DNA from 2 places in the Pseudomonas asiatica genome. Region 2 is predicted to be linked to the other one. Evidence: riboswitches for the same ligand, from Rfam matches in the RefSeq annotation. Region 2 holds a riboswitch; the other holds the start of a gene.
The links. A riboswitch is a leader RNA that binds a small molecule or an ion and turns the genes downstream of it on or off. The one in region 2 is predicted to bind thiamine pyrophosphate.
Positions count from the first base shown of each region.

Region 1: it holds a riboswitch for thiamine pyrophosphate, as region 2 does, so the genes downstream of both, thiC (phosphomethylpyrimidine synthase ThiC) here and ABNP31_RS13435 (TenA family protein) in region 2, are expected to answer to the same signal.

Region 1 covers NZ_CP157874.1:5,304,432-5,308,851, forward strand. Annotated here, with positions in the region: gene cytX (putative hydroxymethylpyrimidine transporter CytX) at 1-320, opposite strand, end outside; gene thiC (phosphomethylpyrimidine synthase ThiC) at 494-2,374, opposite strand; TPP riboswitch at 2,529-2,635, opposite strand; gene ABNP31_RS23735 (TolC family outer membrane protein) at 2,796-4,232, shown strand; gene ABNP31_RS23740 (S8 family serine peptidase) at 4,348-4,420, opposite strand, start outside.
Region 2 covers NZ_CP157874.1:2,973,977-2,978,396, reverse strand. Annotated here, with positions in the region: gene ABNP31_RS13440 (Ig-like domain-containing protein) at 1-2,106, opposite strand, end outside; TPP riboswitch at 2,349-2,463, shown strand; gene ABNP31_RS13435 (TenA family protein) at 2,542-3,189, shown strand; gene tenA (thiaminase II) at 3,186-3,848, shown strand; gene codA (cytosine deaminase) at 4,072-4,420, shown strand, end outside.

The sequences.
Region 1 (4,420 bases), 2.3 Mb from region 2:
AGTTGCAGCAGGTTGAGCAGCGCCGGCAAACGCGCGCCGTGGCCGCCCAGGCTCAGTTTCAGGGTGCCCATGGCCGACAGGCCGGTATCGCTGCCGATGACACCGGCAGCCCCCAGCAGCAGCACACCCACACCGGTGCCCAGGGCGATAGCCAGCACCGCGCCGGCAAGGCCCAGGCCAGGGGCCAGCATGGCGCCGACCTGCAGCACCATCAGGCCGATGCCGAGGGAGAACCATAGCGAGAACAGGTCGCGGGCGCCGAAGATGCGCTGGGCGGTGGGGACCGGGTGGTCGGGGGAGAATTGGCTGGGGGTGGTCATGCTTTGACACTCGGCAAGGTATTGGATTAGACGCGGTCGCTGTAGGAGCGGCCTTGTATCGCGAAAGGGCCGCAAAGCGGCCCCAGGCTTTCAGCTTCGCGGCTGAAATTGCCGGGGCCGCTTCGCGGCCCATCGCGACACAAGGCCGCTCCTACAGAGGGCAGCGCTGCGACTTAGACTTTGTGATACAGCTGGCTGCCTTCCTGGCGGAACCGCTCGGCCTGCTCACGCATGCCTTGCTCGACCGTCACATCCACGGTTTCGATCTTGGCGGCGTATTCGCGCACTTCCTGGGTGATCTTCATCGAGCAGAACTTCGGCCCGCACATCGAGCAGAAGTGCGCGACCTTGGCCGATTCCTTCGGCAGGGTTTCGTCGTGGTAGGCACGGGCAGTGTCCGGGTCCAGGCCGAGGTTGAACTGGTCTTCCCAACGGAACTCGAAGCGTGCCTTGGACAAGGCGTTGTCACGAATCTGCGCACCCGGGTGGCCCTTGGCAAGGTCGGCGGCATGAGCGGCGATCTTGTAGGTGATGATGCCGGTCTTCACGTCATCCTTGTTCGGCAGGCCCAGGTGCTCCTTGGGCGTGACGTAGCAGAGCATCGCGCAACCGAACCAGCCGATCATCGCCGCACCAATGCCCGAGGTGATGTGGTCGTAGCCAGGAGCGATATCGGTGGTCAGCGGGCCGAGGGTGTAGAACGGCGCCTCGTCGCAGCACTCCAGCTGCTTGTCCATGTTCTCCTTGATCAGCTGCATCGGCACGTGGCCGGGGCCTTCGATCATGCACTGCACGTCGTGCTTCCAGGCGATCTTGGTCAGCTCGCCAAGGGTTTCCAGCTCACCGAACTGCGCGGCATCGTTGGCGTCGGCAATCGAGCCGGGGCGCAGGCCGTCGCCCAGCGAGAAGCTGACGTCGTAGGCCTTCATGATTTCGCAGATTTCGTCGAAGTGGGTGTACAGGAAGTTTTCCTTGTGGTGCGCCAGGCACCACTTGGCCATGATCGAGCCACCACGGCTGACGATGCCGGTGACGCGCTTGGCGGTCAGCGGCACATAGCGCAGCAGCACACCAGCGTGGATGGTGAAGTAGTCCACGCCCTGCTCGGCCTGCTCGATCAGGGTGTCGCGGAACAGCTCCCAGGTCAGGTCTTCGGCCACGCCGTTGACCTTTTCCAGGGCCTGGTAGATCGGCACGGTACCAATCGGCACCGGCGAGTTGCGGATGATCCACTCACGGGTTTCGTGAATGTGCTTGCCGGTGGACAGGTCCATGACCGTGTCCGAACCCCAGCGGATGCCCCAGGTCAGCTTGGCCACTTCTTCCTCGATCGAGGAACCCAAGGCGCTGTTGCCGATGTTGCCGTTGATCTTCACCAGGAAGTTGCGGCCGATGATCATCGGCTCCACTTCCGGGTGGTTGATGTTGGCCGGGATGATCGCGCGGCCACGGGCGATTTCCTGGCGAACGAACTCGGGGGTGATTTCTTTCGGAATGTTGGCCCCGAAGCTGTGGCCGGCGTGCTGCTCGTCGAGCAGGCCGGCGGCGCGTGCCTCTTGCAGCTTCATGTTTTCGCGGATGGCCACGTATTCCATCTCGGCGGTGATGATGCCCTGGCGGGCATAGTGCATCTGCGAGACGTTGGCGCCCGCCTTGGCACGGCGCGGGTTGCGCACGTGGGCGAAACGCAGCTTGGCCAGTTCGGCATCGTTCAGGCGCTGCTGGCCGAAGTCGGAGCTCAGGCCGGCCAGGCGCTCGGTGTCACCGCGTGCCTCGATCCACGCCGAACGCACGTCGGCCAGGCCCTTGCGCACGTCGATGACAACGTTGGGGTCGGTGTACGGGCCGGAAGTATCGTAGACCAGCACCGGGGCATTGGACTCGCCACCGAAATCGGTCGGGGTGTCGTCCAGGCTGATTTCACGCATGGGCACGCGGATGTCCGGGCGCGAGCCTTCGACATACACCTTGCGCGAACGCGGGAACGGTTGCACGGACTGCTGATCGACTTGTGCCGATTCGCTGAGGTTGATCGCTTTTTCTTGTTTGGTCATCACAGGCTCTCCAGACGGCTTCCTAGCAGTGGAATGTCGGGGTGAACCTGAAAGGCGCGGACGCACCCTTGATGGGTGCAGTGCCGGATATGGGGGTGCCTGAAGCTGCATGCAGCTGCGACATTCCCGGACCTGGCACAAGAGGCTCCCCGGGAAGGCGAGCAATCTTGTTCCCTACGCAGGCGCTAACCTGATCAGGTTCAACGGGATCCGCAACTTTGCGATCTCAGCCTTTGCTTCAAGGCACCCCGACAAGAACATGCGCAGTCTAGACTGGAGTGGTCGGCAAAGCCAAGCAGGTAAATGCGCGGATGATGAAAGGCACCCCGAGCGATTGTTGCCGGGTGCGCATGGCACTACACTGGCCCATCGCTCGATACTCAACAGTTCAGTAATTCAATTTCGTACAAGGATTGCCTCTATGCTGCGCAAACTCTCACTGGCAATAGCCGTGTCTTGTGCGTCCAACGGAGTGGTCTGGGCAGCGGACGTGCCCACTACAGTGAAAACCGACCTGGTCAGCGTTTATCAGGAAGCGGTCGACAACAACGCTGACCTGGCTGCGGCCCGCGCCGATTACGGCGCCCGCCGTGAAGTGGTACCGCAGGCTCGCGCCGGGTTGCTGCCCAACCTTTCGGCCGGTGCCGAAATGCTGAACACCCGCACCAAGCTGGACGAACCATCGGCCACCAGCAACCGCAGCGGCAATACCTGGAGCGCGACCCTGGCGCAGCCTATCTTCCGCGCTGACCGCTGGTTCCAGTTGCAGGCGGCCGAGGCGGTCAACGAACAGGCGGCGCTGGAGCTGTCGGCGACCGAACAGAACCTGATCCTGCAAACCGCGCAGAATTACTTCGCCGTGCTCCGTGCCCAGGACAACCTGGCCGCGACCAAGGCCGAGGAAGCTGCCTTCAAGCGCCAGCTGGACCAGTCCAACGAACGATTCGACGTCGGCCTCTCCGACAAGACCGACGTGCTGCAATCCCAGGCCAGCTACGACACGGCGCGGGCCAACCGGATCATTGCCGAGCGCCAGGTACAGGATGCCTTCGAGGCCCTGGTGACCCTGACCAACCGGGAGTACACATCGATTCAAGGCGTGGTCCATACCCTGCCGGTGCAGGTCCCTACGCCCAACGACGCCAAGGCCTGGGTCGAAACCGCCGGGCGCCAGAACCTCAACCTGCTCGCCACCAACCACGCGGTCGTCGCTGCCGAGGAAACCCTGCGCCAGCGCAAGGCCGGCCACGCGCCGACCCTGGACGCAGTTGCCAAGTACCAGAAGGGTGACAACGACAACTTCGGTTTCACCAACCCCGCACCGGCCCCCGTTTCGCGCTATAGCGGCGACGTGGAGCAGACCAGCATCGGCCTGCAGCTGAACATCCCGATCTACAGCGGCGGCCTGACCAGTTCGCAGGTGCGCGAGGCCTACCAGCGCCTGAGCCAGAGCGAGCAGCAGCGTGAAAGCCTGCGCCGCCAGGTGGTGGAAAACACCCGCAACCTGCACCGCGCGGTAAACACCGACGTGGAGCAGGTGCAGGCGCGCAAGCAGTCGATCATCTCCAACCAGAGCGCGCTGGAAGCCACCGAGATCGGCTACCAGGTGGGTACCCGCAATATCGTCGACGTGCTTGACGCCCAGCGTCAGCTGTACACCTCGGTGCGCGACTACAACAACAGCCGCTATGACTACATCCTCGACAACCTGAGCCTGAAGCAGGCGGCCGGCACCTTGAGCCCGCAGGACCTGCAGGACCTCAAGCGGTACCTGAAGCCAGACTACAACCCGGACAAGGACTTCCTGCCGCCGGACCTGGCGGCTGCAGCGGCGAAGAACTTCGAGCGCAGGCCTTGAGATAGGTGTTGGACCAGTCGCGGGCAAGCCCGCTCCCACCGCGGGGTAACCTGGGGGAGTTGGCGTGCCGGCGATAGGGCCATCAAATATCACTCCAGCCGCTACAGGACAGCGACTAGGCCGCTACGGCAATCGTCGAGTCGATGCGTTGAGCCGACATATCCCCGATCAGCGCAGAGCCAGCCGGC
Region 2 (4,420 bases):
GTAGGGCTGTACCACAAGCTGCAGGAACTTGCCGATCCCTGGGTCGCCGTTTTCCCAGCGTGGGCCTTTGCTGGTCTGCTTGATCACTGGCTTGTACTTTTCCGACAACACATCGGCCAGCGAGATGGCGCCTTCCGGGCCCTTGCCGCTCTGGTGTTCCTCAAGGTTGACGAAGTAAAGCTTGTCGCCGACCTTGATGCCGTTCTTGGCGAAGTTGATGATGATGTCGTAGCGCTCGGCGATGCCTTGCAGCGGCAGGATGCCGTTGTTGTCCTGCAGGTTGCCGTCACCGTTGAGGTCCATCGTCCCGTCGAACGGCACGGTGTGTTCCATGATGTTGCCGTCGTTGGCGATCATGTGGAACGGCACCCGCGCATACGACAGGTTGGAGCCGGTCGGGCCTTTGAACTCGCCACTGGTACCGGCAATTTCACGCACCACGGCGAACTTGAAGTAGCGCGACACCGAGCCATTCAGGATACGGAAGCGGTAGCTGCGCGCGCGTACCTTGAGCGTGGGCCGGTACTGCCAGTTGACCAGTATCTGGTCGCCGAGGAAGCCGTCGGTGTTGAACGGGTTGAACCACAGCTGGCCGTTGGCATCCCAGGCCTTGTCGGCGATCACCAGGTTGACGTCGTAGTCGCGGTTGCCCCACGGCATGCCCGAACCGCTGGGGAAACGCAGGTTGACGCCATCCTGCAGCGCCTCATTGCCGCGGTCCAGGGCGCTGTAGTAGTTCATCATCACGGCGTTACCTTTGTAGACGTTCTGCGCCGTGAAATCCATCATGTGGTCGTGGAACCAGTGGGTGCTCATGGTTTCGCGCCAGTCACCACGGATCTTGATGCTGCCGTTCTGGCAGGTTTTCAGGCCTGGCGAGGCGTCATTGACGAACAGGGTTTCGCCCGGCGAGCAGGGGAACGCCGCACGTGCGTCCTGGGCGCGGGTGTTGATGGTGTCGTAGCCGGCCAGCTGCAACGGCCAGCGGTAATCGTAATACTGGCCGGGGAAGAAGTAGGCATTGGCATAGCCATCGCTCTCGGCCGGCGAATGGCCGTTGTGCTCGTGGGTGGAAAGGGTGTGCAGGCCAAAGCCGTTGTTGGCCGAAGGGTCGATCGGCAGGGCGTTGTAGTGGCGCATCAGGATCGGCTGGCCATAGCGCGCCATCAGCAGCTTGGGCGGGAAGGTGCCGTCGAAGGTCCATACCGATTTGTGGTTTTGCAGGGGCATCCTCGGATGGAAGCGGGTGTCGATGCCCTTGGTGGTGCCCAGCGTGTTCGGGATGTCAGAGGTCTGGTAGTACAGGCCGCCCGGGGCGAACTCGCCGACCGCATAGTTGTGCAGTTGCTTGCGGTCACGCAGGCCTTGATTGATGCGCGCACCGGCCTGGGCGGTCTTGAAGCCCGCCTGCGGGTAGAACTCGTTCCAGCGCTGGTGCGACCAGCCTTTTCCTGGTGGCCGGCCTTCCGCCGGGGAGCCGACCGGCTGGCGGTTGAGGAACATCTCGATCTGCGCCTTCCACGGGTTGCGGTCGAGCACGTTGGAATACTGGGTCGGGAACGGGTACAGGCCCGGTTGTTTGAGGAAGGCTTCCAGGGCCGTGCCGCTAGGGCCGCTGCGCGCCACCACGTTGGGGTCCTGCGCCGGTGCTGCGCCCAGGGTGGGCACCGGGAAGGTCAGGGGCGGCTGCGGCAACGTGGGGTCGAGTTTCTCCGTGCCGAATTCCTCGAATAGCAGTAGCTGCTGGGTAAACGGCAATGCCCCGAACAGCGGGCTGGGCTTGCCATTGGTGGGGTATTTGTTGTCGGTTTGCAGGGCCGGCGGCAGCACGTTGTTGGCGCGTACAGTGTCGCGGTCGCCGTACACGCCATTGGTCAGCTCCAGCGAACCTTGGTTGGCCGGCGGCATGTTGAACAGGTCCAGCAACGCCTGGGTCGGGTCGGCTGGCTGGTCAGTGTAGGCCGACGGGTCGGTCGGCGGTGGCATGCTGTTGTCGTCGAGGGGAGCGGCGGTAGCCGTGACCAGCCCGAGGCCGAGCATCAGCGTGGTGAGGGTGGACAGCTGGAATGCATGCCTGGCAGGGTTGATCACGGCAGGTGTTTTCATTGCCTTATGCCTCGCTCGCGGCCTTATGGCTTTCAGCCATCAGTGGCGTTTTGCCCGTTTCTGGGGCTGGAGCAACGGCTGTGCCAACCCAAATGCGAGGAATGTGTTTCTAAACAAATCCTTGTGGCGCCTGATGCGCGCTAAATACAACGGCGTCAAAAATGGGTGAGGGGCCCCACTAGTGGGTCACCCATTGCCCACAGATTGGGTGGTGACAGCAGCGGCGCCCTGGGGTATACCTGAGCGCCACCAAGGGGAGCCCGGCAACGGGCTGAGAAACCGCTGGATGCTGCAGCGCGGTGACCCTTCGAACCTGATCCGGATCATGCCGGCGAAGGGATGGGACTTGAAACCTGCCTTTTTGCCGGCCTCACTGCGAGGCCCGTCCATGCCAACCATCGCGGTCTCGCTGTCACCCCCATCAAGGACAGCAACATGACCGAACGCTTCAGCCAGTCCCTGCGCCGCCGCAGCGAGCCGACCTGGTCGGCGGCCGTTGGCCACCGCTTCGTCACCCAATTGTGCGACGGCAGCCTGCCGGACCCGATCATGGTCGACTACCTGGTGCAGGACCACCGCTTCCTCGACAGCTTCCTGACCCTGCTGGGCGCGGCCATCGCCACCGCCGACACCTTCGAGGCGCGCCTGCGCTTCGGTCGTTTTGCCGGGATGATCTCCAGTGACGAGAACACCTACTTCCTGCGCGCCTTCGAGGCCCTGGGGGTAAGCCCCGCGCAACGCAGCGAACCGGCCGACACCGTGCCAACCGCAGGCTTCAAGGCGATCATGCGCGAAGCGGCGGCCACCCGGTCCTATGTGGCCGCGCTGGCGGTGCTCAATGTCGCCGAAGGCCTGTACCTGGACTGGGCGCTGAAGGCGCCAAAACCGCTGCCGGACAACTTCGTCCACGCCGAATGGATCACCCTGCACGACAACCCGGCATTCCAGGGCTTCGTTGCCTTTCTGCAAGCCGAACTCGACCGCGTCGGCCCGCAGGAAGCCGCGCTGGCGGCTGACTTCTACCAGCGCACCGTGGCGCTGGAGCTGGCCTTCTTCGATGCCGTCTACCCGGAGGACAAATGAGCATGGATATCTTCGACCGCCTCAAGGCTGCTGCCACGCCGCAGTGGAACAGCTATGTCGACCACGAATTCGTGCGCCAGATGGGCGAGGGTACGCTGAGCGAAGCCGCCTTCCGCACCTATCTGGTACAGGATTACCTGTTCCTCATCCAGTTCGCCCGCGCCTGGGCGCTGGCCGCCTACAAGAGCCGTCGCCCGGCCGACATCCGCGCCGCGCAGGCCGGGCTGGCGGCGATTCTGGATGAAACCGAGTTGCACTTGCGCCTGTGCGCACGCTGGGGCCTGACCCAGGCGGATATCGAGGCCGCGCCAGAGCGCCAGGCCACGGTTGCCTATACCCGCTATGTGCTGGACTGCGGTGCCGCGGGTGACCTGCTGGAGTTGCATGTGGCCTTGGCGCCTTGCGTGATCGGCTATGCCGAGATTGGCCGGGCGTTGTCCGAGCGCATTGGCGATCTGAGCAATCACCCGTACCGCGAGTGGATCGCCGAGTATGCCGGTGAAGGCTACCAGGGTGTCGCCACCGCGGCGCGCAAGCATCTGGACGAGCTGGCAGCGCGGAGCATGACCGAGCAACGGTTTGCCGAGCTGGTGGGGATTTTCGGCCAGGCGTCCAGCCTGGAGGCGGACTTCTGGCAGATGGGCTTGGTTAGCCAGTAACGCACTGCATGGCCCTGCGCGAGTTCTTGTAGGAGCGGCCTTGTGTCGCGAAAGGGCTGCGAAGCAGCCCCAGCAATTTGTGCATTTGCGCTGAAATCCTGGGGCTGCTTCGCAGCCCTTTCGCGACACAAGGCCGCTCCTGCAAAGGTCCGCGCTAACCGGGCAGATCAGATTTCGGCCACTATGCTGGTAGGGCCACCCGCAAAGCCCAGGGAGAAGCATCATGAACATCATCAACGCACGCCTGCGCGGCAAGCCCGGCCTGTTCCGCATCGAGCTCAGCGGCGAACGCATCGCCGCCATCGTGCCCCAGGCCGAAGGGGTGGCGACGCGCGCTGCCGATGACCTGGATGCCGGGCAGAACCTGGTGGTGGCGCCCTTCATCGAACCGCACATCCACCTGGACGCCACGCTGACCGCCGGCGAGCCGCACTGGAACATGAGCGGCACCCTGTTCGAAGGCATCGAGCGCTGGGCCGAGCGCAAGGCGATCACCACCCACGACGACATCAAGAACCGCGCGAAAAAGACCATCGGCATGCTGGTGGACCATGGCATCCAGCATGTACGTA